4 regions of the Kocuria sp. NPDC057446 genome follow, and region 4 is predicted to be linked to each of the others. Evidence: riboswitches for the same ligand, from Rfam matches in the RefSeq annotation. Region 4 holds a riboswitch; each other region holds the start of a gene.
The links. A riboswitch is a leader RNA that binds a small molecule or an ion and turns the genes downstream of it on or off. The one in region 4 is predicted to bind S-adenosylmethionine.

Region 1 (7,102 bases), on a different contig from region 4:
GGGCCGGCTCTACTGGTGGGGGGTGTGGCCCTTCCACGGGTTCATCTTCCCGTCGATGGCCCGCAACATCCTCGCCGCCGCGCTGGACGACACCCCGGCGGACGGAGCGGGGGCGGACGCCGGACGGATCACGACTGCCGGGGAGACCCCGGACCGGGGCTGACCCCGGCCGGGCCCACCACAGGCCGGGGTCCGGGTCGTCCCCACTCGCTCCAGGAGCCGTCGTAGACCGTGACGTCCTCGCGCCCGGCCAGGTGCGCGCCCAGTGCGAGGACGCACGCCGTGAGCCCCGACCCGCAGCTGGCGACCAGGCGCTGCCCCTCGGGCGCGGCCGCCGCGATCCGCTCCCGCAGCTGCGGCAGGGGCAGGAGCCGGCCGCTCCCGTCCTGCAGGTCGGTGTACGGGAGACTGACGGCCCCCGGCATGTGCCCGGGTCGCAGACCCGGCCGCGGTTCGGGCTCCGTGCCCGCGAACCGGCCGGCGGAGCGGGCGTCCAGGACGGTGGTGCCCGGATCGGTCAGGGCCCGGGCGACGTCCTCCGCCGTCGCGAAGGAGTCCGCCCGGGGCACGAGCACCACGTCGCCGGGCTCGGCGGGCGGCGCGCCGTGCGCCCCGGTGGGCCGGCCCTCGGCGGCCCACGCCGGGAGGCCGCCGTCGAGGACGGCGACCTGCTCGAAGCCCGCGGTCCGCAGCAGCCACCAGACCCGGGCGGACGCGAAGATTCCCTTGGCGTCGTAGGCCACGACCGTGCTCGTGCGCGAGATCCCGAGCGCACGCGCCGCCGCGGTCAGCTGCTCCGCCGGGGGCGCCGTGTGCGGCAGCTCCGAGGACGGGTCGGAGAAGTCCCCGTCCAGGTCGAGGAGCACGGCCCCGGGCAGGGCCTCCTCGGCGCGGTTGAGCGTGGAGCTCGCGTCCACGAGCACGAGCCGGGGGTCGCCGAGGTGCCCGGCCAACCACTCCGTGCCCACCACGGGTCCGGGCAGCCCGAGCAGTCCGTTGTCGGACGGATCGCCGTCGGGCCGGGTGGCCTCGAGCGGGGTGCTGTCCTGCGGGGTGGCCTCGGGCCGGGTGCTGTCCTGCGGGGTGCCGGTGCTCATGCGCCCAGGCTAGTGCCGCCGGCGGCGGGCCGCCGGGTCAGGAGACGCCGGTGAGCGCTCGGTCGAGGTCCTCGAGCTGGTCCTCGACGTCCTCGATGCCCACCGAGAGCCGCACCAGGTCCACGGGCACGGCCAGCGCCGTGCCCCGGACCGAGGCGTGCGTCATCTCGGAGGGGTAGCAGATCAGGGACTCCACCCCGCCGAGGCTCACCGACAGCGAGTACAGCCGCGTGCCCTCCGCCACCGCGCGGGCCGCGGCCTCCCCGCCGGCCAGGCGGAAGGAGACCATGCCGCCGAAGCCGCGCATCTGCGCGGCGGCGAGCGCGTGACCGGGGTGCTCGGGCAGCCCGGGGTAGAGCACCTGGGCGACCTCGGGGCGCTCCAGGAGCCACTCGGCGATCCGCTGCGCGTTGTCCTGGTGGCGCTCCATCCGCAGGCTCAGGGTCTTGAGCCCGCGGGCGGCCAGGTAGCTGTCCTGGGGACCGGCCACGGCGCCGGCGGCGAACTGCTGGAAGCCGACGGCCTCGGCGAGCGGGGCCCCGCTCCACTCGGCCGCCCCGACGACCACGGCGCCGCCGAGCACGTCGGAGTGCCCGCCGATGTACTTGGTGGTGGAGTGCACCACGGCGTGCGCGCCGAGCTCCAGGGGGTTCTGCAGGTACGGGGACGCGAAGGTGTTGTCGACGACGAGCAGCGCCCCGGCGTCCCGGGCCAGCTGCGCCCAGGCGGCGACGTCGGCGATGCCGAGCAGCGGGTTGGACGGCGTCTCGAGCCACAGGACCTTCGTGGTGCCGGTCCGCACGGCCGCCCGGACGGCGCCGAGGTCCGTGATCTCCACGGGTGTGTGCCCGATGTCCCACGGGGCGAGCACCCTGGTGATCAGCCGGTTGGTGCCGCCGTAGCCGTCGGCGCCGAGCACGATGTGGTCGCCCGGGCGCAGCACCGCGCGCAGCAGGGCGTCCTCGGCGGCGATCCCCGAGGCGAAGGCGAACCCGCGCTCGCCGCGCTCCAGGGCCGCGAGCTGCTCCTCGAAACCGCTGCGGGTGGGGTTGGAGCCGCGGCTGTACTCGTGCCCGGCGCGCAGCACGTTGATCCCGTCCTGGGCGAACGTGGAGGTCTGGTAGATCGGCGGGATGACCGCCCCGGTCAGCGGATCGGGCTCCTGTCCGGCGTGGACGGCGGTGGTGGTGAAGCCCCGGTGGCGGGTGCGGGGCTCGGTGGCGGACGTCATGGCGGGTCTCACTTCCGGGAGGTCTGGACGGTGGTGGCGACGGTGTCGAGGGCCCGGCCGAGGTCGGCCACGAGGTCCTGGGGGGACTCGAGGCCGATCGACAGCCGGATCGTGGTCTCGGCGATCCCGCCGGCCCGGCGCTGCTCGGGGGTCAGGCGGCAGTGCGTCATCGCCGCCGGGTGGGCCACGAGGCTGCGGGTGTCCCCGACGTTGGCGACCAGCTTGAACAGCCGCAGCGCGTCGATGAACGGCCCCACGGCGTCGTCCGGGGCGGCGAGGTCGAAGGAGAACACGGAGCCGGTCCCGCGCGGGAAGTCCCGGGCCGCGATGCCGGCGCCGGGGTCGCCGGGCACGCCGGGGTGGTGCACGCGGGCGACGGCGGGGTGCCCGGTCAGGAACTCGGCCACCGTCAGCGCCGAGGCCGTGTGGCGGCTCACGCGCAGGTCGAGGGTCTCGGTGCCCTGCAGGATCTGGGCGGCGTTGAACGGGGACAGCGTGGTGCCGAGGTCGTGCACGTACTTGGCTCGGACCAGGTGCAGGTAGGGGCTGGCCGCGGCGCACTTCTCGACGAGGCTCTGCCCGCCCCAGCGGGCGCGGGCCCGGGTGAACTGCGGCCACTTCCCGGGCCGGGCGGACCAGTCGAAGGTCCCGCCGTCCACGACCGCCCCGGCGAGCGCGTTGCCGTGCCCGCCCAGGAACTTCGTGGCGGAGTGCACCACGATGTCGGCGCCCTTCTCCAGCGGCCGGTACAGGGCCGGGGACGCGAGGGTGTTGTCGACGACGACGGGCACCCCGGCGGCCCGGGCGACATCGGCGATCCCGGGCAGGTCCGGGAGGGTGGCCAGCGGGTTGCCGATGGACTCGAGCAGGAACGCGCGGGTGTCGGGGCGCACGGCCGCGGCCCACGCCCCTGGGGCGGTCGGGTCCACGAAGGAGACCTCGATGCCGCAGTCCGCGAAGGAGTCGGTGAGCAGGTCCACCGTGCCGCCGTAGAGCTTCTCGGAGGCCACGAGGTGCTTGCCGGCGCCCTGACCGAGCAGGGCCAGCAGCGCCACGGCCACGGCGGACTGCCCGGAGCCTGTCGCCACCGCGCCCGTGCCGCCCTCGAGGTCGCTGATCCGCTGCTCGAGCACGGCCACCGTGGGGTTGCCGGTGCGCGTGTAGGTGAAGCCCGCCCGGGTCTGGGCGAACATCTGCCGGGCCGCCTCGTAGTCCGGGAACTCGAAGGCCGCGGTCTGGTAGATCGGCACCGTCAGGGTGCGCTGGACGACCGGGTCGGAGGTGCCGGCGTGGATCTGCCGGGTCGCGAGGTCGTGGTCGGTGACGGGGATGGACATGGCGCTGCTCCTGTGCCTTGCTCTTACCCGCACCGGACGGCCGCGGTCCCCCGGTGGGGCGCCGCGGAGGATGCAGGCCGCTTCCTCATCCGAACCACCCAATGAGCATGGGGTTGGTGCGTGACCCAGTCGGAGCTTGGCGGTCACGTCTCGTGAAGCTGGACCAACACTATGCGCAGAGGTAGTGGGTGTCCCTCCGCGACGGAAGATGACGACCGTGACGGATCGTGACGTCGGCCGTGCGCGTCAGGCGCGGGTGTCGATGTCCTCGAAGACCAGGAACGTCTGGGTGTCCACCACGCCGGGCAGCTGCTGGATGTGCTCGAAGATGACCTGCCGCAGGTGCACGGTGTCCACGGCCCGCACCAGGAGCATGACGTCGAAGTTCCCGCCCACCAGGGCGATGTGGTGCACGGAGGGGATCGCCCGGAGCTGGGCGCACAGTTCCCGCCAGGTGTTCTGCTGGAGCTTGAGCGTCACGTAGGCGGAGGCCTGCAGACCCGCCCGCACCGGGTCGATCACGGTGCTGAAGCGCAGGATCACCCCCTCGTCCCGGAGCCGGTTGATCCGGGCGTAGGCGTGGGCGCGGGAGACGTGCACGGCCGCGGCGATCGCCGTCACCGACTGCCGCGCGTCGCGGGAGAGCTCCGCGAGGATCTTCTGGTCGGTCTCGTCGAGGGGCACGGGGGTCGAGGCCACGGCGGGCTCCTTCGGGGTGGATCGGGCGCAGGGTCCGGACCGCGCCGGACGAATGCGTGTGCTCCACGCCACACTAGAACATATCGTCCACGAACGGTGCGGTGACCAGCGCAGTCTTCTGCATTTTTCCCGTTCTGTGGATACGAACCATGCCCGGTTCGCATACTGGGGAGACAGAGTTGCAGCAGCCTTCCTGCCTCCCCGGGTCCGCGACCGGACCGGGGACCGACCGAGGGGACACCATGAGCCAGACCGTCGAGACCCCCGAGGACCCCATCCTCCGGGCCTCCCAGACCTTCGGCATCACGCCGGAGCAGTACATGCTCCCGGCCCGCGGTGAGATCCGCATGGTCGACCCGAGCGGGCGGCTGCTCGCCCCCGAGGAGCAGGGCACCGGCCCCGGCCACGAGTACCCGCTGCCGGCCCGGGAGGTCCTGCTGGAGGCCTACGAGAAGCTGGTGGTCGGCCGGCGCGTCAACGACCAGAACTCCGCGCTGGTCCGCCAGGGCCGCATGGCCGTCTATCCGTCCAGCCACGGCCAGGAGGCCTGCCAGGTGGCGGCCGCCCTGTGCCTCGAGGAGGGCGACTGGCTGTTCCCCACCTACCGGGACACCGTGGCGGTCATGACCAAGGGCGTGGACCCGATGCAGGTCATGGCGATCTTCCGCGGCGAGTGGCACGGCGGCTACGACCCCTACGAGCACTGCGTGGGCATCCAGTCCACCCCGCTGACCACCCAGCTGCTGCACGCGGTGGGCGTGGCGCACGCCGCCAAGCTGCGGGGCGAGGACACCGTGGTCCTGGCGATGTGCGGCGACGGCGCCACCAGCGAGGGCGACTTCCACGAGGCCCTGAACTTCGCGGCCGTGTTCAAGCTGCCGGTCGTGTTCTTCGTGCAGAACAACGGCTACGCGATCTCCGTGCCCCTGTCCCAGCAGTCCGCCGCCCCGAGCCTCGCCCACAAGGCGGTCGGCTACGGCATGGCCGGCGAGCGCGTGGACGGCAACGACCTCGTGGCGCTGCTCGCCACCCTGCGCCGGGCCGTGGACCTGGCCCGCTCCGAGTCCGAGCCCCTCCTCGTCGAGGCGCACACCTACCGCATGCAGGCGCACACCAACGCCGACGACGCCACCCGCTACCGGGACGACGCCGAGGTGCAGGAGTGGATCGCCAAGGACCCGGTGACCCGGATGCGCGCCTACCTCGGCGCGGAGGGCGTGCTCGACGACGCGGCGGAGCAGCGCATCGCCGCCGCCGCCGAGGACGTCGCCACGGCCCTGCGCGACGGCATGAACGCCGACGTGGAGGTCGACCCGCTCGAGCTGTTCCGCCACGTCTACACCGAGCAGACCCCGCAGCTCGCCGAGCAGGAGCAGTTCCTGGCCGCCGAGCTCGCCCGAGAGGAGACCGGACAGTGAGCACCCTGCACGCCCCCGCCCCGGCCGGCGAGGCCCCGCCGGTCAAGCCCGCCACCTTCGCCCAGGCGCTCAACACCGCCCTGGCCGACGCGCTGGCCGCCGATCCCGCCGTCGTCGTCTTCGGCGAGGACGTCGGCACCCTCGGCGGCGTCTTCCGCATCACCGACGGGCTGACGCAGCGCTTCGGCCGCACCCGGTGCTTCGACACCCCGCTGGCCGAGTCCGGGATCGCCGGCATGGCCGTGGGCATGGCGATGAACCGGATGCGCCCGGTCATCGAGATGCAGTTCGACGCCTTCGCCTACCCGGCCTTCGAGCAGGTCGCCTCGCACATCGCGAAGATGCACAACCGCACCCGGGGCGCGGTGCGCCTGCCGATCGTCGTCCGGATCCCCTACGCCGGCGGCATCGGCGGCGTGGAGCACCACTGCGACTCCTCCGAGGCCTACTACGCGCACACCCCGGGGCTGAAGGTCTTCACCCCCGCCACGGTCGAGGACGCGTACCTGATGCTGCGCGAGGCGATCGACTCCGACGACCCCGTGGTGTTCTTCGAGCCCAAGAAGCTCTACTGGTCCAAGGCCCCCGTGGACCTCGCCGACCTGAAGGACCGCTACGAGCAGGGCTCGCCCGAGCGCCGGGAGGGCCGCGCCGTCGTCGCCCGCGCCGGCGAGGACGCCACACTGCTGGCCTACGGGCCGTCCGTGCCGACCGCCCTGGCGGCCGCGGTGACCGCCGCGGCCGAGGGCCGCTCGCTCGAGGTCGTGGACCTGCGCAGCATCGTCCCGTTCGACGACGAGACGGTCGCCGCCTCGGTGCGGAGGACCGGGCGCGTGGTGGTCGTGGCCGAGGCGCCGGGCTTCGCGTCCGTGGCGGCCGAGATCGTGGCCCGCGTCCAGGAGCGCTGCTTCCACTCCCTGGCCGCGCCCGTGCGCCGCGTGACCGGGTTCGACATCCCGTACCCGGCGCCCAAGCTCGAGGAGCACTACCTGCCGAGCGTCGACCGCATCCTCGACGCCGTGGACGACCTGCAGTGGGAGGACTGACCATGACCGTGAAGACGTTCACCCTGCCGGATCTCGGCGAGGGACTGACCGAGGCCGAGCTCGTGAGCTGGCTCGTCCGGGTGGGCGACACCGTCGCCGTGGACCAGCCGATCGCCGAGGTGGAGACCGCCAAGTCCGCCGTGGAGGTCCCGTGCCCGTTCGCCGGGACCGTGCACCAGCTGCACGGCTCCTCGGGGCAGACCCTCGACGTGGGCGCCCCGCTGATCTCCGTGGACACCGGGGACCGGGCCGGGACCCCCGCCCCGCAGGGCGG
Region 2 (7,102 bases), on a different contig from region 4:
AGCTCGTTCTTCTGCCGCAGCGCGCCCTCGATCTTCTGCCGCAGGATCGACTCGTCCAGGACGTCCTGGACGCGGATGCCGAGCCGGCCGACCTTGTCCATGTAGGCGGGCCCGATGCCGCGGCCCGTGGTGCCGATCGCCCGTTTGCCGAGGAAGCGCTCCGAGACCTGGTCCATCGTCTGGTGGTACGGGGCCACCAGGTGGGCGTTGGCGGAGATCCGCAGCCGGGAGGTGTCCGCCCCGCGCGCCTCGAGGCCGTCGATCTCCTCGAAGAGGGCCTGGGGATTGACGACGACGCCGTTGCCGATCACGGGGACCGCGTTGGGGCTCAGGATGCCCGCCGGCAGGAGCTTGAGCTCGAACTTGTCGCCGCCCACCACCACCGTGTGCCCCGCGTTGTTGCCGCCGTTGGGCTTGACCACGTAGTCCACGCGGCCTCCCAGCAGGTCGGTGGCCTTGCCCTTGCCCTCGTCGCCCCACTGGGCGCCGACGATCACGATTGCTGGCATTGAACGACTCTCCTGCCTGGATGGAACGGGACCTCGCCCGCGGGACCCGGCGCAGGCGCGCACCGGCCGGGCACGACAACGCCCCTGCGTCGGCCCGCTCCCGTCCGCGCGCCCGGAGCGTCGCGGCGCCGGCGGGAGGAGACCCAGGGGCTCGTACCGTCCAAGTCTAGCGGCCCGCACCCCCGGGCAGGCACTCGCCGCCCCGTCGGGCGCGCGGTCAGGCCCCGTCCGGCCCGCGGCGCCCGGCCAGCAGCTCCTCGAGCCGCTCGTAGCCCTCGGCCATGCCGTTCTCCATGCCGGATCCGACCATCCCGTCGCGGGCCTCCTGGGACGCGTGGACGGTGTGCCCGCGCAGCCGGCACCGGCCGTCGCCCAGGTCCTCGAAGTGCAGGTACTCCAGGTCCACGGCGTCGGGCCAGCCCTCGTACTCGAAGGTCTGGACGACGAGCTCGTTCTCGCGCACGGTGTGGAAGACGCCGCGGAAGGCGTACTCCTCGGCGCCGTCCTCGCCGCGCTGGACGAACCGGTAGGCGCCGCCGGGGCGGAAATCGAAGCCGTCGATCCGGGTCCGCAGCCCGCGCGGCCCGATCCACTGCCGGAACAGCCCGGGATCGGCGTGGGCGCGGAAGACCTCGGCCACGGGGTGGTCGAACTCTCGCTCGAAGTCGATGAAGGGCAGGCCGTCGGGGACGGTCAGGTGCAGTGCGTGTCCCATGGTTCAGTCCTGGGTGTGCTCGCCGCGGTCCGCGGCTCGGGTGTCGAGCACGGCGTCGAGGCGGCGGAACTGCTCCTCCCGGACCAGCCGGTACCGGTCGATCCACGCGGTGAGCGCCTCGAGCCGTGCGGGGTCCAGGTGCACGGGCCGGCGCTGGGCGTCACGGGTGCGCGTGACGAGCTGCGCCTGCTCGAGGACCTGGATGTGCTTCGAGACCGCCTGGAGGGAGATCGCGAAGGGTTCCGCCAGTTCGGTGACCGTGGCCGGCCCCCGGCTGAGCCGGGCGACGATGCGGCGGCGGACGGGGTCGGCCAGGGCCAGGAAGGCCCTGTCGAGGAGGTCGTCGTCGCCGGGATCCACGGTGTTTGTCAACTGATTCCTTGATCAACCTGTTGGTTGTTAAAGGCTAGGGCTCCCGACCGGCCCCGGCAAGGTCCGAGACCGGATCGTGACGGTCGGGTGCCGGCACGGTGTCCTCGTGCTCCGCGCCAGGCGGCGCCGCCCCGGCGGCCGGGCGGGGCCGCAGGGCCGCCGCGAGGCAGGCCGCGGTGCCGACGGCCAGGGCGGCCGCCACCCCGCGGTTGACGAAGAACGCGTGGATCTGGGAGTGGTTGCTGAGCACCGTGTACCAGAAGGGCACGACCAGGGCCGGCAGGGCCAGGACGGCAGCGGTCCCCCACCGGGCGAGACCGCCCCGGTGCAGCGCCAGCCCCAGGCCCACGCCCGCCGCGAGCAGGCAGCCGGTCAGCACGAGCCCCGAGGTGGGCACCACCTCCCACCAGTACGAGAGGTTGCGGCGCACGCCGGCCCCGAACGCGTCGGACACTCCCGCGTGGTCGCCCCCGGTGCGGATCCCCACGTTGCGCCGGACCACCTCCAGGGTGGCCGGGACGCCCAGGAAGGCGCCGGCGATGACCCAGCGCGCGAGCCACGTGACGGCGAAGGCCGCCGGCCAGACCAGACCGCTCACCACCACGGCCACGGCGGTCCCCCGCAGCTCCCCGGCGCGGCACCAGACCGCCGCGCCGACCACGAACGCGGACATCGCCCAGGGCACGGCGGGGGTGGTGAGGAGGTCCACGAAGCAGAACAGGGCCGCGCCGAGCGCCGTCCCGGCGTACGCCGCCCGGGTCGAGCGCCCCGCTCCGAGCGCGGCGAGGGCCACCGACAGGAAGATGAAGGCGATGGAGATCGACTGGCTGAAGGACGTCGAGGGCGTGGACAGCAGGTTGGTCCCCGCCACGTAGGGCAGGGTCAGGGCCAGTGCCACGGCGGTGGAGGTCCGGGCGCGGACCGCGAGGAACGCCCCGCCCAGGGCGAGCACCATGAGGGTGCCCGAGACGATCCGCAGCCCCTCGAGACCGGTCAGCGCCAGCACGGGGCGCGTGAGCACGGTGTAGCCGGCCCAGTACTTGTAGTAGCCGTTGTCCGTGAGCACGGCCCCCTCGGAGATGGCCCGCAGCTGCTCCGGGCCGCCGCCGCAGGTCGCGATCCTGGGCATCCGGACCGCCCGGCTGAAGGCGGACTCCTCGGGGGACGCGCCCAGGCCCGTGCCGGCCACGACGCACTCGGTGAAGGTGTCGGCGGGGCCGCCCATCCGGTCGATCGTCCCGTGCGGGCCGTAGGTGCCGTCCTCGACCGCCGCCAGCAGGTGCTCGACGATGGGCCGGTCCGGCACCGCCTGGCCCACCGTCAGCAGCCCGAACAGGGCGAACTGCAGGACCAGCAGCATTCCCAGGCCCTGGGCCCAGGGCAGCAGGGGGACCAGCCGCGACCGCAGCTCCTCCCGCTCCGTGCTCACGGGAGCCGCTGCCCCGCGCCGCGGGGGCCGGCCCGGTCCGGGGCGTCCTCGCCGCTCCACGGGGGGGCCGGCTGCCGCAGGTAGAACAGCCGGGAGGTCTCCCGGCGGATCTTGGCCTGACCGCTCAGCAGCACGCCCATGAGCAGGAACACCCCGGCGAGGATGACCAGGGAGGCGGCCAGGAACGCCGTCGGGAAGCGGGGCACGAGGCCGGTGCTCGCGAACTCCGCGACCACGGGCAGGCCGAGGACCAGCCCCAGCGCGAACAGTGCCAGCGCGACGGCGCCGGTGACGAGGAGGGGCCGCTCGTGGAAGAGCAGCCGGCCGAAGACGGCCAGGATCCGCAGTCCGTCGTGGTAGGTGCGCAGCTTGCTCTCGCTGCCCTCCGCCCGGTCCCGGAAGCCGACCGGGACCTCGGTCTGCGGCATCCGCGCGTTGACGGCGTGCACGGTGAGCTCCGTCTCGATCTCGAAGCCCCGGGAGAGGCCGGGGAAGGACTTGACGAAGCGGCGCGAGAAGACGCGGTAGCCGCTGAACATGTCGGAGACCTGCCGGCGGAACGCGAAGGTCACGAGGGCGTTGAAGAACCGGTTGCCCGACTCGTGCCCCGAGCGGTAGGCGGTGCTGGTGACCTGCCGGCGCACGCCCACCACGTGGTCGTAGGGCCCGGCCAGCAGCGTCCCGATCAGGGTGGGGACGTCGGCCACGTCGTAGGTGTCGTCGCCGTCGACGAGCACGTAGACGTCGGCGTCGATGTCCGCGAAGGCCCGCCGGACCACGTTGCCCTTGCCCTTCTCGTCCTCGCGGCGCACGTGCGCGCCCGCACGCCGGGCGGCCTCGGCGGTGCCGTCGGTCGAGCAGTTGTCGTAGACGTACACCTCGATGCCGGGCACCGCGGCGTGCAGGTCGGTCACGACCCGTGCGACGGCCGCCTCCTCGTTGTGGCACGGCACGACGGCGACGATGCGGGGGGTGGCGGGCATGGGCACTCGTTCCTGCGGTCCGGGGCGGGGTGACCCGTCCATTATGGCGAGGGCGCGCGGGACGCAGGACCGTGGCCCGCCGCCCGTGCGTCGCCGTGCGTCCGTGTTGCGCCCTGTGACGCCCCCGCCGTCACAGTCGGCGCACCGGCGTCTTCTGCGGTTCCGCACTTGGCAGCACGGCGGGGCAGCCGCTGGAATGGGTCCTGCATCTATCCAGAGCGGCCGAGAGACCTGGCTCGTCGACGCCGCAGCAACCATCCGCGCTCCTCGCCACGGGGCGCGCGGAAACGGTGCTCCCGCCAGGACCGATGGAGCTGTCGCTTCCCTCCCGGGTCCGTCCCGGGACGGTTGCCGCCCTCCCTCGGGGTGACCCTTGGAGGAAGAACGTGACACCACGCCCGACCGCCCGGCCGGCGCCGCCGTCCCTGTCCTACGAGCTCTACCCACCGCGCAGTGCGGCGAGCGCCGACACGCTGCTGCGGACCATCGAGGCGCTCGAGCCCACGTGCCCCGACCACGTGTCGGTGACCTACAGCGGGGACGAGCAGCGCCGGGACAGCTCGCTGGCCCTGCTCGACCACCTCCTGGCCCGCACGAGCCTGCGGCCCCTGGCGCACCTGACGTGCGTCGGCAGCACGCGGGCCGAGCTCGAGCGGACCGTGGCCGCGCTGGTCCGCCGCGGCGTCCGGGGCGTCCTGGCCCTGCGCGGGGACCTGGACCCGGGGGCGGAGCCGGGCGAGCTGCGGCACGCCGGCGAGCTCGTGGAGCTCGTGCGCGAGGTGGAGCAGCGACACACCGCGGCCCTCGCCGCCGGCCGGCTCGCCGTGGGCGTGGCCGCCTATCCGACCCGGCACCCGGAGTCGCCCTCGTTCCGGCACGACGTGGAGGTGCTGCTGGCCAAGCAGCGCTCCGGGGCGGACTTCGCGATCACGCAGGTCTACTTCCGCCCGCAGCGCTACGAGCGCCTCGTGGCGGCGGCGCGGGCGGCCGGGGTGAGCATCCCGATCGTCCCGGGGATCATGCCGGTCACCGACCCGCGGCGGCTGCGGACGCTGTGCCGGCTGGCCGGGCTGGCGCCCCACCCGGGTCTGGCCGCCGCGCTGGAGGACGCGCCCGGGCCCGCCGAGCGGCACCGGGCGGGTGTGGCCTTCGCGGCCAGGCTGGCCCGGGCCGCCCTGGACGCCGGCGCCCCCGGTCTGCACCTGTACACCTTCAACGAGCACCGGGCCGTGCTCGACCTGCTGGAGCACGTGGACCTCCCCCGCGTCCCGCACGTGCCCGTCGCGCTCGAGGACCTGCTGCTCCCGGCGTGAGCACGTCCGTCCGCACCCGTTCCGCACGACCTCTCGACACCTTTCAGGAGATTCCCATGACCACTGTCCCGTTCCCCGCCGCCACCATCACCGGCTACCCCCGGATCGGCCGCCGCCGCGAGCTCAAGAAGGCCCTGGAGGCCTACTGGGCCGGGCGCTCGACCCGCGACGAGCTCGAGTCGGCGGCCGCCGACCTGCAGCTGGCGACCCACCGCCGGCTCGTGCAGCTGGGCCTCGGCGCCCAGGACTCCTCCCTGCCCGCGGCGTTCCCCCTCTACGACCAGGTCCTGGACACCACCGTGGCCCTCGGGGCGGTCCCGTCCCGGTTCGCCGACCTCGCCGACGCCGAGGGCCGGCTCGACCTCGACGCGAGCTTCGTGCTGGCCCGCGGCGACGCCGGACGGGCTCCGCTCGAGCTGACCAAGTGGTTCGACACCAACTACCACTACCTCGTGCCCGAGATCGGCCCCGGCACCCCGTTCCGCGCCACCGCCGACCGGCTCGTGGCCGACGTCCGCCGCGCCGCCGCGCACGGCTTCACCGTCCGACCGGTCCTCGTGGGCCCCGTCTCCTACCTGCTGCTCGCCAAGGCCGACGACGGCGCCCCCGCGGGATTCGAGCCGCTGCAGCGGCTCCCCGAGCTGCTCCCCGTGTACGCGCGGCTGCTCCAGGAGCTCGCCGCGGCCGGCGCCGACTGGGTGCAGCTGGAGGAGCCGGCCCTCGTGGCGGACCAGCACGTCGGCGCCGAGCAGCTCGCCCCGTCCGTGTGGGACGCCTACACGGCCCTGACGGCCGTGACCGGGCGCCCGCAGCTGTTCGTCACCACCTCCTACGGCTCGCCGGGGCCGCTGCTGCACCCGCTGGCCTGCTCCGGGGTGGAGGCCCTGCACCTCGACCTCGTGAAGGGCGAGGCCCCCACGCCCGAGGAGCTGGCGTTCTTCCAGGGCGAGGACTCCGCCGTGCTCGTGGCCGGCGCCGTGGACGGGCACAACGTGTGGCGGGCCGACCTGGCCGGCCGGCTCGAGCAGCTCGCGGAGCTGTCCCGCGGCGGCGCCCAGGTGGCTGTGGCCTCCTCCACGTCCCTGTTCCACGTCCCGCACGACGTGGCCGAGGAGACCCGCCTGGACCCGCAGCTGCGGAGCTGGCTCGCCTTCGCCGACCAGAAGGTCGGCGAGATCGTCACCCTGGCCCGCGGGCTCGCCGCCGGGACGGAGTCGGTCGCCCAGGAGCTGGCCGAGGCGGCCGGGGCCCGCCGCACCCGGCGGGACGCGGCGGGTGTCCGGGACGCGGCCGTCCGCGAGCGCGCCGGGTCGCTCACCGCCACGGACATCGGGCGCTCGGCCGCGGAGGTCCGCCGGGCCGCGCAGGAGGGCCGGGCCTTCACGGCCGCCGGTCCCCTGCCCCCGCTGCCCACCACCACGATCGGCTCCTTCCCCCAGACCGCCGAGGTCCGTGCCGCCCGAGCCCGGCACCGCGCCGGCGCGCTGACGGACGCGCAGTACGACGCGTTCCTGCGGGAGGAGATCGAACGGGTCGTGCGGCTGCAGGAAGAGCTGGGACTGGACGTGCTGGTGCACGGCGAGCCCGAGCGCAACGACATGGTCCAGTACTTCGCCGAGCACCTCGACGGCTTCGCGACCACCGTGCACGGCTGGGTCCAGTCCTACGGCTCCCGCTGCACCCGGCCGTCGATCCTGTGGGGCGACGTCAGCCGGGAGGGCGAGGGCCTGCGCGGCGAGGCGTTCACGGTGCCGTGGATCGGCCACGCCCAGTCCCTCACG
Region 3 (7,102 bases), on a different contig from region 4:
TCGAGGAAAACCGACCGCTCACGGCCCACCGCGCCGACGACCGTCGGGACGCTCGCGTCGTAGCGGTCACGGATCCGCACCGTCTTCCGGTGTTCGAAGTCGACGCCGCTGAGGTGTTCGATGAACGTGGTGACAAAGTGCTGACGGGTCTGTTCGCCGTCGCTGACGATGTCGATACCCGCCTGGCGCTGCTCGTCCACGGCCAGGCTCAGCGCATCCCGCTTGCCCTCGCGCAGTTCCTCGCCGTCCAGCTTCCAAGGGGACCACAGCGTCTCACCTTCCGCGAGCCAGGAGGGCTTGGGCAGGCTGCCCACGATGGTGGTGGGCAACAGGGTGTTCATCGGTGATTCTCCGTCTCTCGTCCGCAGTGGGCCGCGGCCCACTGCTCCAGGAGGGTCTGGTGTGGCTTCACAAAGTGCTCCTCCGTGAACTTCCCCTGCATGAGAGCCAGCTGACTGCGCTCCTCGCGGTCGTAGGCGATCTGCGTCACCGAGTAGTCTCGACTCTCCAGGCTCGGCCGGTAGATCCGACCAGCCGCCGCATTGGCGTTGTAGATCTCCGGGCGATAGATCTTCTGGAACGCTTCCATCGTGCTGATGAGACCGATGAGTGCCAGGCTGGAATAGTCATTGAGGAGATCGCCCCGGAAATAGAACGCCAGGGGTGCGACCGCGCCGCGGGGCATGAAGTAGCGGACCCGCAGTCCCATCTTCTCGAAGTATCGATCCGTCAAGGAGGATTCATCCTGCCGATACTCGACCCCGAGGATCGGATGGTGGTTCTCGAGCCGACGATACGTCTTGGTGCTCGAGACGCTGATGCAGATCACGGGCGGCTGGGGGAACCGCTCGCGGTAGGCATCGGAGTCCAGGAAGTGCGTGAAGAGCTTCCCGTGCAATTCGCCGAAGTCATTAGGGGTGCTGGACCGGGACGCCTTCGCGTGGTGTTCCGGCAGCACCACGCTGAAGTCATAGTCCCGGAGGTAGGACGAGAAGTTGTTCCCCACGATCCCGTCGATGTGCACATTGGACAGGGTGTCGAGGATCTGCACGTCGAGGACCTCGATCAGGGGGAACACCGCGTCGTCGCCGTCGGCGGCGAAGTGCAGGTCCACGGAGACGATCTCGATCTCCACGGCATAGCGATCCCGGCTGGGATTGTCCCAGTGGGCCAGGTCGTTGAAGCGACTATTGATCATTGTCAGGGTGTTTCGGAGGTTCTGCCGACGGTTCTCGCCGCGGGCCAGGTTCGCGAAGTTCGTCGTGCCTCGGGAACTGGACGACGGGCAGTAGTCCTCATCGAAGCGGGTCGTGCTGATACCGAACGTGAAGTCGTTCGTCCTGGTGGTCTGATGCATCGATTCCTCACTGTGGACCGAGGGCCTGCCTCCCAGGTCCGTACTCATCTCGAACGTCCTTCCCTGCTGCTCGTGCACTGCCCTCCCGAAAGTCGCCTCAGTCATGCTCCTGGCACCCCCGGCGCTGCCCAGACGACGTCGATCCGGGCCTCCGGGCCGCGCGGGCCGCGGCGGTGACGCGGCGCTGACCGGTCCGGGTCGGGTTGGACCCCCGGCTGTACTCGTGGCCGCCGCGCAGCACGTTGATGCCGTCCTGCACGAAGGTGCTGGTCTGGTACATCGGCGGCACGACCGCCCCGGTCAGCGGGTCCGGTGCCTGGCCGGCGACCGCTATCGTGTTGAAGCCCCGACGGGCCGTCGGCGCAGTGTCCGTCTGTGCTGTGTCGTTCAGGAGGGTCATCTCAGCGCGCCTCCCCGGTCAGGGCCGAGGCCGGTACGGTGGCCAGCGCCCGGTCGAGGTCGGCGATCAGGTCCTCGGGACACTCCAGTCCGATGGACAGCCGGATCGTGGTCTCAGTGATGCCCGCGGCCCGGCGTTGGTTGGGGGTGAGCCGGCAGTGCGTCATGGTCGCCGGATGGCTGACCAGGGAGCGCACGTCCCCGATGTTGGCCACGAGCTGGAACAGCTCCAGAGCGTCGATGAACGGGCCGATGGCCTCGGGGCCGGCGGCCAGGTCGAAGGAGAACACCGAGCCGGTGCCGTGCGGGAAGTCCCTCTCGGCGAGGGCGGCGCTGGGGTGCCCGGGGATCGCCGGGTGGTGGACGAGCCCGACGGTGGGGTGCCGGGCCAAGTGCTCGGCGACCGTTCGCGCGGTCTCCTCCTGCCGGGCGATGCGGACGGCGAGGGTCTCCAGGCCCTGGATGAACTGGGCGGCGCTGGCCGGGGCGAGGGAAGGGCCGAGGTCGTGCAGGAACTTGCTGCGCGCCAGCGCCAGGTAGGCGCCGCGGCCGTGCCGGTCGATGAGTGCCTGTCCGCCGTAGCGGGCCTTGGGCCGGGTCAGTTGGGGCCACCGCTCCGGGGCTGCGCCGTAGTCGAAGGTGCCGCCGTCCACGATCGCCCCGCCGAGGACGGCCCCGTGCCCGCCGATGAACTTCGTGGCGGAGTGCACCACCACGTCGGCACCATGTTCCAGTGGCCGGTACAGGACCGGCGTCGCCAAGGTGCTGTCCACCACGACCGGGACCCCGGAGGCGTGGGCGATGTCCGCCAGCGCCGGCAGGTCCGGCACGGTGGCCAGCGGGTTGGTGATGGACTCCAGGAAGAACGCGCGGGTGTCCGGCCGGATCGCCGCGCCCCAAGCCTGCGGGTCGGCCGGGTCGGCGAAAGTGACCTCGATGCCGAAGTCGGCGAAGGTGTCCGTCAGCAGGTCCACCGTCCCGCCGTAGAGCTGGCTGGAGACGACCAAGTGCTTGCCGCCGTGGAGCAGGGTCAGCAGGGACAGCGCGACGGCGGCTTGTCCCGTGGCGGTGCCGATGGCCCCGATCCCGCCCTCCAGGGCCGCCAGTCGGTTCTCGAACACGGCGACCGTGGGGTTGCCCGTGCGGCTGTAGGTGAACCCGGGGGTCTCCAGCCGGAACATCGAGGCGGCCGTGGCGTGATCGGGGAAGCGGTAGGCCGCCGTCTGGTGGATGGGCACGGCCACCGGCCAATAGGGGGCCTCGGGCTCGTAGCCGGCGTGGACCTGTTGGGTGGCGTGGTGATTCATTCGATCCTCCATCGGTCCTGGCGGTAGCACCGTGCCCGCCGGTCCCGGTGTCCCAGGGTCGGCTGACTGGTTGCTGCGGCGTCGTCGAGCCAGATCTCTCGGCCGCTCTGGATGGTGTGGTGCGCTCATCCCACTCGATGGACGGCTCTATAGTCCAACGGACGGTGGGGTCGGTTGTCACAAAACCACACGTCGGGACATATTCGGGCCGGGCGGTCGCGCTCGGCCGCTTCGGCCGACGTCGGGCCGGGTTTGTGACAGGTTGTGACGGCCAGCCGCCCGGCCCTCATCGTGGGCTCAGTGATGTCCCGACGGAAGACCAGTGCGTCGTCGAGGGCGTTGTGCGCGGAGAAGATGACGCACGCCTGGGGGCGGCGTCATCAACGTCGTGGTGAACGGCGTCAACCGGATCCCGGGCACCGTGCACGGAGCCATCGGATTCGTCCTCCGGCACCACAGGAGGGCTCTCCCGGGCCCCGCTCTTCGACCGTGGCAACCCGCGGCGTATGACCAACCTCTACCGCAGCACGGTCCACCGCTAACTGGCCATATGTAAAGCGGAGGAGACGGAGCCGCGCTGGGATCCGTTGCCCCGGGGGCAACCAGCAGCAGTTCGGGCGGCCCTGAAAGTGCTATCAATCCATCGGCACCAGGCGGCGGGATGACCGTCAAGGACCCTCCTCCTTGTGCAACGCTCGGAGCCTGGAGCAAGACGGCCTGGTTCCAGGATGGCCGCCGATCAGTGGAAGGTGGTGACCCTGACCGAAGCCCTTGCGCGTGCGTGAAACATTCGTCACGTCTTGCGTATGAGCCCCGTCACCCGTACTTTGATCCAAGCAGGCGGTTTACGCCTGGAGGATTGTTACCCGGACACGGGGCAAGACCTGAGACGCACCTGACGGTGCGGCTTGGGTCTTTTTTTGTGCCCAAAATCGGAAAGAAAGGCCTGTCATGGCTGTTGTGGACTACCGGTCGTTGGCCGAGGGGATTCTGCAGGAGGTCGGCGGCGAGGAGAACATCGTTTCCGCCACCCACTGCGCAACGCGCTTGCGCCTGAAACTGCGCGACGAGTCCAAGGCGGACAAGGCCGCCATCGAGAAGCTCCCCGGGGTGATCGCCGTGATGCAGGCCGGGGGCCAGTACCAGGTCGTCATCGGCGACAACGTGCCGCACGTCCACGCCGAGCTGGGCAAAATCACCAAGCTCACCGGCGACGAAGCCTCCACTGGCGGTGACGAAGCGCCGGGCGGGAACCTCTTCAACCGGTTCATCAACCTGATCTCCTCGATCTTCTTGCCGATCCTGTGGCCGCTGGCCGGGGCCGGGCTGCTCAAGGCGTTCCTGAGCATGGCGACCCAGTTCGGCTGGCTCAACGCCGAGTCCCAGACCTACGTCATCCTGGCTGCGGCTGCCGACTCGATCTTCTACTTCCTGCCGCTGTTCCTGGCGGTCACCGCCGCCCGGCGGTTCAAGACCAACCAGTTCACTTCCATGGCCATCGCCGGCGCTTTGGTCTACCCCTCGATCGTGGAATTGGCTGCGGCCGGGGCCCCCGTGGCCTTCGCGGGTCTGCCGGTGGTGATGATGAGCTACACCAGCTCGGTGATCCCGATCATCGTCGCGGTCTGGCTGCAGGGCTACCTCGAGCGGTTCCTGAACAAGATCCTGCCCGCGGCGCTGCGCAACTTCAGCACCCCGCTGCTGACCATCCTCGTCATGGTCCCCCTCATCCTCATGACCGTCGGGCCGGTGACGACCTACGCCGCGCAGGCCATCTCTTCCGGTGTCAACGCCACCTTCGGCTTCGCTCCCTGGCTGGCTGGGGCGATCATGGGCGGGTTCTGGCAGGTCTTCGTGCTCTTCGGCCTGCACTGGGGTTTCGTCCCGATCATGACCAACGACCTCGCCACCCAGGGCTACTCCCTGCTGACGGGTCCGCTGCTCGCCGCCGTGCTCGCCCAGGCCGCCGCGACCCTGGCCGTGTTCTTCCGCACCCGCAACGCCGCCCGTCGTCAGGTCGCCGGCCCGGCCGCCCTGTCCGGGTTCCTGGCCGGGATCACCGAGCCGGGCATCTACGGTGTGAACCTGCCGCTGAAGAAGCCCTTCTACTTCGGCATCGCCGGCGGTGTCATCGGCGGGGCCATCGCGGCCTCCGGCGGCAGCGCGGCCAACTCCTTCGTGTTCCCCTCTCTGCTGGCTCTGCCTGCGTTCTCCACGGTGGGCAGCTTCACCCTGCAGCTGATCGGTACGGGGGTCGCGGTGGTCATCGCCTTCTCCCTCACCTTCCTCTTCGGCCCCCGGGAGTCCGCGGTCCCCACCGCCGATGTGCAGGCCCAGGACACCGCCGCGCTGGATCCGGCCACTGACGACGCCCCGATCGCCTCCGGTAGTACACACACCAGCGCCTCCACCGACACCCCGGCCGGCGCCACCTCGGCCACGGCCACCCTGCCCACCGGCACCGCCACCGCCACCGAGATCGCCGGCACCGTCGAGGTTCTCTCCCCCGTCGACGGCACGGCCGTGGCCCTGACCGAGGTCCCGGACAAGGTCTTCGCTTCCGAAGCGATGGGCAAGGGCCTGGGCATCGTCCCCACCGATGGGCACGTCTACGCCCCGATCTCCGGGACGGTCAAGGCCGCGATGAAGTCCGGGCACGCCTACGGGATCAAGTCCCCCGGCGGGATCGAGGTGCTCGTGCACATCGGCATCGACACCGTCCAGCTCAACGGGCGCGGCTTCAGCCCCGCCGTCACCCGCGGCGATCACGTCAAGGCCGGGGACCTCCTGGCCGTCGTCGACCTCGACGTGGTGGCCGAGGCCGGCTACGACCCGACCACCCTGGTGGTCATCACCAACACCGCCCAGCTCACGGACGTGGTCCCCGTCGCCCAGGGCACCGTGACCCACGGCCAGCCGGCCGTGACCGTGCAGATCTGAGAGCAGGCCTGCACGGGACCCGCAGCAGACATGACCGATGCATGATGAACGACAGATGAAGGAGCAGTTCATGACGACGACTTTCCGCGAGGGATTCCTGTGGGGCGGGGCCACTGCCGCCAACCAGATCGAAGGCGCCTACAACGAAGGCGGGAAGGGCCTGTCCATCCAGGACGTGATGCCCCAGGGCATCACGACGCCCCCCACCGAGGGACCGACCGAGGACAACCTCAAGCTCGAAGCAATCGACTTCTACCACCGCTACGCCGAGGACATCGCCCTGTTCGCCGAGATGGGCTTCACGGTCTTCCGCTTCTCCATCGCCTGGTCCCGGATCTTCCCCCACGGTGACGAGCAGACCCCCAACGAGGAAGGCCTGGCCTTCTACGACCGGGTCCTCGACGAGCTCGAGCGCCACGGGATCGAGCCGCTGGTCACGATCAGCCACTACGAGACCCCGCTGCACCTGGCCCGGACCTACGACGGGTGGACGAACCGGGAACTCATCGGCTTCTACGAGAACTACTGCCGCGCCCTGTTCGAGCGCTACGGCAAGCGGGTGAAGTACTGGCTGACGTTCAACGAGATCAACTCGGTGCTCCACGCCCCCTTCCTCTCGGGGGGTATCCCCACGCCGAAGGAGGAGCTGTCCCAGCAGGACCTCTACCAGGCCGTCCACCACGAACTGGTGGCCTCGGGGCGGGCCACCCGGCTGGCTCGGGAGATCATGCCGCAGGCACAGGTGGGGTGCATGATCATCGCGATACCGGTCTACCCCCTCACCCCCGACCCCTCGGACGTGGTGGCCGCGATGCACACCGCTCACGACACCTACGCCTTCGGTGACATCCACTGCCGCGGGGAGTATCCGGGGTATCTGCTGCGCCACTTCCGGGACAACGGCATCGAGCTGGAGATCACCAACCAGGACCGGGAGGACCTGACCCACACGGTGGACTTCGTGTCCTTCAGCTACTACATGAGCATCTGCGAGACCGGTGATCCCGCCCAGAAGATCACCGGTGCCGGCAACATCATGGGCGGGATCCCCAACCCCACCCTGGAAGCCTCCGAGTGGGGCTGGCAGATCGACCCCCAG
Region 4 (7,102 bases):
GGCACCTGACCCTGCCCGGGATCGGGACCCTCGGCCAGCGGCGGCTGCGCGGCGCCCGGGTGCTCGTCGTCGGCGCCGGGGGACTGGGCGCCCCGGCCCTGCAGTACCTCGCCGCGGCGGGGGTCGGGACCCTCGGGATCGTCGACGACGACGTGGTGGCGCTGTCCAACCTGCAGCGCCAGGTGGTGCACACGACCGCCGACGTCGGCCGCCCCAAGGCCGTCTCCGCCGCCGAGGCCGTCACCGCGCTGAACCCGCTGGTCACGGTCCGGACCCATCCCGTCCGGCTGGACGCGGACAACGCCGTGGACATCCTCGGCGGGTACGACCTGGTCCTGGACGGCGCCGACAACTTCGCCACCCGGTACGTGGTCAGCGACGCCGCCGCCCTGACCGGCACGCCCTGCGTCTGGGGCTCCATCCTGCGCTTCGAGGGCCAGGTCAGCGTCTTCTGGGCCGGGCACGGGCCCACCTACCGGGACCTCTACCCCGAGGCCCCGCCGGACGGGGAGGTGCCCAGCTGCGCCGAGGGAGGCGTCTTCGGCATGCTCCCCGCCACCGTCGGCGCGGTCATGGTCACGGAGGCCGTCAAGCTCATCACCGGCACCGGGGAGCCGCTGCTCGGGCGGGTGCTGCTGCACGACGCGCTCGCGATGACCTGGCGCGAGATGCGCCTGGCCCCGGACCCCGACGCCGCCCCGGTCACCGCGGTGGCCCGGCCCGCGGCGGTCTGCGCGCTGCCCGGCGCGGACCCTGCCGAGACTGTCGGGGCGGCCGAACTGGCCCGGCTGCTCGAGCGCCGGGAGCGTGGGGAGGCGTCCTTCACCCTGGTGGACGTGCGCGAGGACTGGGAGCGGGAGCTCGTGGCCATCGACGGCGCCGTGCCCGTGCCGCTGCAGGAGATCGTGGACCGCGGGGCGGACGCCCTGCCGCCGGAGGCCCGCGGCGCGGACCTCGTGCTGCACTGCAAGGCCGGGACCCGCTCCGCGACCGCGCTCGCCGCGCTGCGGCCCTTCTACGCCGGGCGGGAGGAGCGGGTCCGCCACCTCGAGGGCGGGGTGCTCGCCTGGGTGGCGCGGGTGGACCCGGACCGGCCGGTCTACTGAGCCGGCGCGTCGCCGCGGGAGGGGCGCCACTCCGTCTCCTCCGCCCCATCGACGATTCCCGCCTGCCCGGGGCACGTGCCGACAGCACTCCAGAAGGAGGTCAGGCGATGCTGGTGCCGAAGAGCAGTCCCAGGGCGTAGGTGGCTCCGGCCGCGCCGAAGCCGATGGCCAGCTGCCGCAGCGCCATCCGCGCCGGTGAGCTGCCGGAGAGCAGGGCCACCACGGTGCCGGTGGACAGCAGCGCCAGGCCCACGGTCGCGGCCGCGACGATCACCGCGGTGGTGCCCTCCAGCCCGAACAGGTAGGGCAGGATCGGCAGGACGGCCCCGGAGGCGAAGAAGCAGAAGCTCGACGCCGCGGCTCCCAGCCCGGTGCCCACCGCTTCGTGCTCATCGACCTCCACCGTGGGCACGGGTCCGGTGTGCTCGGCGTGCTCCAGGTGCGCCCCGCCCAGGACCCGGGCCGCCTTGGCCTCGGCGGCTTCGGGGTCCAGGCCGCGGGCCCGGTAGAACAGGGCGAGCTCGTTGGCCTCGGCGTCGAGCATCGGGACCTTCTGCCGGGTGTCCGCGTTGGGGGTGGAGGCCTCCAGCAGCTCGCGCTGGGACCGGACCGAGACGTACTCGCCGGCCCCCATGGACAGGGCCCCGGCGAGCAGGCCGGAGACCCCGGTCAGCAGCACGACCGCGCTGGACACTCCGCTGGCGCTGATGCCCAGCACCAGCGCCAGATTGGAGACCAGTCCGTCGTTGGCCCCGAAGACGGCTGCCCGGAAGCTGCCGGCCATCCGGTTGCGCCCCCGGGTGGCGAGGGCCCGGACGACCTCCTCGTGGATCTGCTCGTCGGCGGCCATCGCGTCGGTGGCGTGGAGATCGGCCTCGTACGGGGAGCGGGACTCCGCGCGCTGCATCAGGGCCAGGGCGAACACGGAACCGAAGTGGCGGGCGAGGAAGCCCAGGAGGCGGGAGCGCAGGGACCCGCGGCGAGGATGCCCCACCTGGTGGCCGAGGAGCACGACCCAGTGCTGCTCGTGGCGGGCCTCGGCCTCGGCCAGGCCCAGCAGGATCTCGCGCTCCTCGCCGGTGCGGCGGGCGGCGAGGTCGCGGTAGACGGCGGCTTCGGCGCGCTCGTCGGCCAGGTAGCGGCGCCAGCGGCGGATCTCGGCCGGGGTCGGGGCGTGGGGTGCCGGGGTGTCGGAAGGGGTGGTCATCATTCGTCCTCGAGGCAGGGCCCCGGCCGGAGCGACCCCGGGGGCGGGGAGACCTCGGCCGGAGCGGTGTCCGGCCGAAGGTCTCGTTCGCTCGGGCACGCAGGTGCTCGAGTGGCGCGCCGGGTCCCCCGTCCGGGGAGACCAGCATGTCGACACGCCTCTGCATCCACCCGTCGGGTGGCGGGAACTACTCCCCTTCGACACCCCCACCGTATCCAGTTCCGCGCCCAGCCGGTTTCGGTGCACCGAAACCGCGGTGCACCGCGGCAGCGCGGGCCAGCCGGTCCGCGCGTCCATGGCGCCGACCCCGTACACCACTCACGACGACGTGGCCGACTGTGACGTCGTCGTGACACCCGATGACGTCACGCCGGTCACGGTTGGCACGCCACCACCCGGGTCTGGTCCCATGGCAAGCGCCCCATTCAGAGCGGCCGAGAGATCTGGCTCGACGACGCCGCAGCAACCCGCCCTCCCCAGGGGTCAGGGTGCTAACGCCAGAACCGATGGAGATCCCGGATCTGCAGCCGGTCCGTGACGTCAGCCTCCGGGGCCGCCGCCACCGGGCCCGCCCCGGCGCGACCGGCCGACCGGCAATCCTCGGTGCGACCGAGAGGACCACCGCATGACCCCGAGCACGGTCGAGGAGACCACCGCCCATCCCCGCGCCGGCACGGACCTCGCCGCCGGCCTGCCCGGGGACTACCCCGGACTGGCGGAGCACTTCCGGCCGCTGTTCGCGGAGATCGCCGCCGGCTCCCTGGACCGGGACCTCCGGCGCGCGCTGCCCTACGCGGAGGTCCGCCGGCTGGACCGGGCCGGATTCGGTGCGCTGCGCGTCCCGGCGGCCCACGGCGGCCCCGGGGTCAGCATCGAGGACTTCACCCGGCTGCTGGTGGACCTGGCCGAGGCGGACTCCAACATCGCCCACCTCTACCGCTCCCACTCCGGCTTCGTGGAGTCCCTGCGCTTCCTGCCCCGGGAGCTCCAGGAGGTCTGGTACCCGCGGGTGCTGGCCGGGGCCACCGTCGGCAACGCCTCCACGGAGAAGGGCGGCAACGCCCTGGGCACCCTGAACACCGTGCTCACCCGCACCGCCGGAGGGTGGGAGATCACCGGCCGGAAGTTCTACGCCACCGGCTCCGTCTTCTGCGACTACACCCGGGTCTCGGCCGCTTTGGACGGTCAGGACGGGCGCCGCTTCGCCGTCGTCGCCACGGACGCCGAGGGCGTGACGCTCGAGGACGACTGGGACGGCTTCGGGCAGAAGCTCACCGGCACGGGCACCGCGGTCTTCGACCGGGTGCGCGTCCCGGACGACGCCGTGCTGGACCGCACCGCCGGCAGCGCCGAGGCCGTCCACGAGGCCGCCTTCTTCCAGCTGGTCCTGCTGGCCGTGCTGGCCGGCATCGCCCGGGCCGCCCGGCGGGACGCGGTGGAGACCGTCGCCACCCGCCGGCGGACCTTCAACACCGGACTCGGCCTGCCGTTCCGGGAGGACCCGCTGATCCAGGAGGCCACCGGGCGGATCTCCGCCAAGGTCTTCGCCGCCGAGGCCACCGTCCTGCACGCCGCCCGCGCCCTGGACGCCGGCATCGCCGCCGCCGCAGCGGCCGGCGCCGACCGGCCGGACTTCACCGGCGCCCTCCCGGCGGCGCTGCACGAGTCCGAGATCGCTGTGGAGCACGCCCAGGTCACCGTGCCGGAGCTGGCCCTCGGCGCGGCCCAGGACCTGTTCCTCACCGTGGGCGCCTCCGCCACGTCCACGGCCAAGGGCCTGGACCGGCACTGGCGCAACGCGCAGACCGTGGCCACCCACAACCCCATCGCCTTCCGCGCCCGGGCCCTCGGCGACTACCTGGTCAACGGCACCCTGCCGGAGGGCCTGAACGCCATCGGGGACGCCAAGACCGATGTCACGACCGATGCCGCCCGAACCCCAGGAGCCTGACGCATGAGCACCACGACCACGGCGGCCCCGGGCCGCAGCAGCATCGTCCACGGCAAGAAGCGCGTCCTGGCCTCCGCCTTCGCCGGGACCACCATCGAGTGGTACGACTTCTACCTCTACGGCACCGCCGCCGCGCTGGTCTTCAACGTCCAGTTCTTCCCCATGGCCACCGAGCTCGGCGGCATCGTGGCGTCCTTCGCCACGCTCGCGGTCGGCGTGATCGCCCGGCCCCTGGGCGGGATCATCGCCGGGCACCTGGGGGACCGGATCGGCCGCAAGGCCCTCCTGGTGGCCTCCCTGCTGCTCATGGGCGTGGCCTCCACCCTCATCGGCCTGCTGCCCACCTACGACGTGATCGGCTGGTGGGCCGTCGCCGGGCTCGTGGTCCTGCGCATCCTCCAGGGCCTGTCCGCGGGCGCGGAGTGGGGCGGCTCCGCGCTGCTGAGCGTGGAGCACTCCCCGGCCCGGCACCGCGGGTTCTTCGGGTCCTTCACCCAGATCGGCTCCTCCGCCGGCATGCTGCTGGCCACCGGGGCGTTCTTCATCGTGCAGAACGTCATGGGCGAGGAGCAGTTCGCCGCCTACGGCTGGCGCATCCCCTTCCTGCTCTCGGCCCTGCTGGTGATGGTGGGCCTCTGGATCCGCCTCGGCGTGGCCGACGCCCCGGAGTTCCTGGAGCACCGGGCCTCGGGCAGCGTGGCCAAGGCCCCCCTGCGGGAGCTGCTGGTCCACCACCGCCGCCCGGTGCTGATCACGATCGGCCTGCGCCTGGCCCAGAACGCCGTCTACTACCTGGTGACGGTCTACATGCTGACCTATCTGCGGGACGTGCGCGGGGACAGCGCCGCGGGCGTGACCGCCGTGATGATCGCCTCGGCCATCGGCCTGTTCTCCACCCCGTTCTGGGCCTGGCTGTCCGACCGGGTGGGCCGCAGGGTCGTCTCGGTGACCGCCTACGCGGCGATCGGCGTCTTCGGCTGGGTACTGTTCGCCTTCCTGGGCACCGGCCCGCTCGCGCTGCTGCCGCTCGTGGTGATCCTCGGCATCAACCTCGTCCACGACGCGGTCTACGGACCGCAGGCGGCCTGGTTCGCCGAGCAGTTCCCCGTGCACGTGCGGTACTCGGGCGTGAGCTTCGGCTACCAGGTGGGCACCGTCCTGGGCGGCGGGCTGATGCCGATGATCGCCGCCCTGCTCTTCGCCGCCGGCGGGGACACCCCGTGGCTGATCGCCGGCTACCTCTCGGTGCTGTCCGTGCTCTCCGTCGTCGCCGCCCTGGTCGCGAAGGACCCCGCCCGCGAGCAGCGCGGCACCGAGCTCACCGATCTGCACGCCGGCCGGACCGCGGCCTCCCCGACCGGCGCCGCGAGCGCCACCGAGACCATCCCCGAGAGGACCACCGTATGAGCCGCCCCCTGCTGCTGAACGCCTTCGACATGATGGTGCCCGTGCACCAGTCCCCGGGGCTGTGGCGCCACCCGGAGGCCGGGGTCACGCACTTCGACACGCTCGAGTACTGGACGTCCCTGGCCCGCACCCTCGAGGAGGGCGGCTTCACCTCGCTGTTCCTGGCGGACGTCCCCGGCGTCTACGACGTCTACGGCGGCGGGACCGAGGCCACCGCCCGCGGGGGAGTGCAGTGCCCGGTGCTCGACCCGCTCGTGGCGGTGCCGGCCATGGCCGCGGTCACCGAACGGCTCGGCTTCGGGGTGACCGCCTCGGTCACCTACGAGGCCCCCTATCTTCTGGCCCGCACCTTCGCGACCCTGGACCACTTCACCCGCGGCCGGGTGGCGTGGAACGTGGTGACCTCCTACCAGGACTCCGCCGCCCGGAACCTCGGCATGGACCGGCAGATCCCGCACGACGAGCGCTACGACCGCGCCGACGAGTACATGGAGGTCATGTACAAGCTCCTCGAGGGCTCCTTCGAGCCCGGAGCGGTGAAGGCCGACGCCGGCGCCGGGGTCTTCGTGGACCCGGACCTGGTGCACCCCATCGGCCACGAGGGCACCTGGTTCTCCGTGCCCGGCCAGGCACTGACCCACCCCGGCCCCCAGGGCACCCCGTTCCTGTTCCAGGCCGGCGCCTCCCGGCGCGGACAGCAGTTCGCCGTGGACCACGCCGAGGCCATCTTCTTCATCGGCAACACCCCGCAGCTCGTGCGCCGGTGGACCGACGGCGTCCGGGCCGAACTGGCCGCGCAGGGACGGGCCGAGGACACCGTGAAGACCTTCACCATGGCCACCGTGGTGGTCGCCGAGACCGACGAGGAGGCCCAGGCCAGACTCGACGGATATCGCCGGCACGTGGACATCGAGGGGGCCCTGTCCCTGTTCGGTGGCTGGACCGGGGTCGACCTGGCCGGGGCGGAGCCTGACGCGCCGCTCGAGTACGTGGCCACCGACGCCAACCAGTCCGCGCTCGCGGCGTTCACCTCACTGTCCCCGGACCGGACCTGGACGGTGCGGGACCTCGCCGAGTTCGTGGCCATCGGCGGCCGCGGGCCCGTCATCGCCGGGGCCCCCGGCACCGTGGCGGACGAGCTCGAGTGCTGGCGCGAGGAGGCTGGCGTGGACGGCTTCAACATCTCGGCGGCCGTGCGGCCGGCGGACCTGGAGCGGTTCACCACGATGCTGTCGCCGGAGCTGCGGCGACGGGGCCTGCTGCCGGACCCCGGGACCCTCCCCGCCGGCAGGACGCTGCGGGAGGCCCTGGCCGGGGCCGGCCCGCGGCTGGCCGACGACCACCGCGGGGCGTCCTTCCGCCGGTGACCGCCGGGCCGTCGGGCTCACCGCCCGACCGGTCCCGGACAGCCGTCCGCCGTCCCGGCTGCTC

Region 1: it holds a riboswitch for S-adenosylmethionine, as region 4 does, so the genes downstream of both, ACFU0Y_RS02850 (O-acetylhomoserine aminocarboxypropyltransferase/cysteine synthase family protein) here and ACFU0Y_RS01590 (acyl-CoA dehydrogenase family protein) in region 4, are expected to answer to the same signal.
Region 2: it holds a riboswitch for S-adenosylmethionine, as region 4 does, so the genes downstream of both, ACFU0Y_RS13755 (methylenetetrahydrofolate reductase) here and ACFU0Y_RS01590 (acyl-CoA dehydrogenase family protein) in region 4, are expected to answer to the same signal.
Region 3: it holds a riboswitch for S-adenosylmethionine, as region 4 does, so the genes downstream of both, ACFU0Y_RS00290 (O-acetylhomoserine aminocarboxypropyltransferase/cysteine synthase family protein) here and ACFU0Y_RS01590 (acyl-CoA dehydrogenase family protein) in region 4, are expected to answer to the same signal.

The regions. Positions count from the first base shown of each region.
Region 1 covers NZ_JBHVDI010000011.1:18,496-25,597, forward strand. The annotation lists gene ACFU0Y_RS02835 (SDR family oxidoreductase) at 1-163, shown strand, start outside; gene ACFU0Y_RS02840 (sulfurtransferase) at 129-1,097, opposite strand; gene ACFU0Y_RS02845 (cystathionine gamma-synthase) at 1,135-2,328, opposite strand; gene ACFU0Y_RS02850 (O-acetylhomoserine aminocarboxypropyltransferase/cysteine synthase family protein) at 2,337-3,665, opposite strand; SAM riboswitch class IV at 3,690-3,823, opposite strand; gene ACFU0Y_RS02855 (Lrp/AsnC family transcriptional regulator) at 3,912-4,364, opposite strand; gene ACFU0Y_RS02860 (thiamine pyrophosphate-dependent enzyme) at 4,607-5,782, shown strand; gene ACFU0Y_RS02865 (alpha-ketoacid dehydrogenase subunit beta) at 5,779-6,828, shown strand; gene ACFU0Y_RS02870 (dihydrolipoamide acetyltransferase family protein) at 6,831-7,102, shown strand, end outside.
Region 2 covers NZ_JBHVDI010000125.1:713-7,814, reverse strand. The annotation lists gene ACFU0Y_RS13780 (adenylosuccinate synthase) at 1-509, opposite strand, end outside; gene ACFU0Y_RS13775 (SRPBCC family protein) at 727-1,224, opposite strand; gene ACFU0Y_RS13770 (ArsR/SmtB family transcription factor) at 1,228-1,584, opposite strand; gene ACFU0Y_RS13765 (hypothetical protein) at 1,631-3,025, opposite strand; gene ACFU0Y_RS13760 (glycosyltransferase) at 3,022-4,008, opposite strand; SAM riboswitch class I at 4,215-4,323, shown strand; gene ACFU0Y_RS13755 (methylenetetrahydrofolate reductase) at 4,395-5,321, shown strand; gene metE (5-methyltetrahydropteroyltriglutamate--homocysteine S-methyltransferase) at 5,378-7,102, shown strand, end outside.
Region 3 covers NZ_JBHVDI010000001.1:56,859-63,960, forward strand. The annotation lists gene ACFU0Y_RS00275 (methionine synthase) at 1-341, opposite strand, end outside; gene ACFU0Y_RS00280 (DUF1852 domain-containing protein) at 338-1,357, opposite strand; gene ACFU0Y_RS00285 (PLP-dependent transferase) at 1,455-1,757, opposite strand; gene ACFU0Y_RS00290 (O-acetylhomoserine aminocarboxypropyltransferase/cysteine synthase family protein) at 1,759-3,063, opposite strand; SAM riboswitch class I at 3,069-3,181, opposite strand; gene ACFU0Y_RS00295 (beta-glucoside-specific PTS transporter subunit IIABC) at 4,015-6,003, shown strand; gene ACFU0Y_RS00300 (glycoside hydrolase family 1 protein) at 6,074-7,102, shown strand, end outside.
Region 4 covers NZ_JBHVDI010000006.1:2,053-9,154, forward strand. The annotation lists gene moeB (molybdopterin-synthase adenylyltransferase MoeB) at 1-1,106, shown strand, start outside; gene ACFU0Y_RS01585 (VIT1/CCC1 transporter family protein) at 1,207-2,313, opposite strand; SAM riboswitch class I at 2,732-2,826, shown strand; gene ACFU0Y_RS01590 (acyl-CoA dehydrogenase family protein) at 2,939-4,264, shown strand; gene ACFU0Y_RS01595 (MFS transporter) at 4,268-5,671, shown strand; gene ACFU0Y_RS01600 (LLM class flavin-dependent oxidoreductase) at 5,668-7,038, shown strand.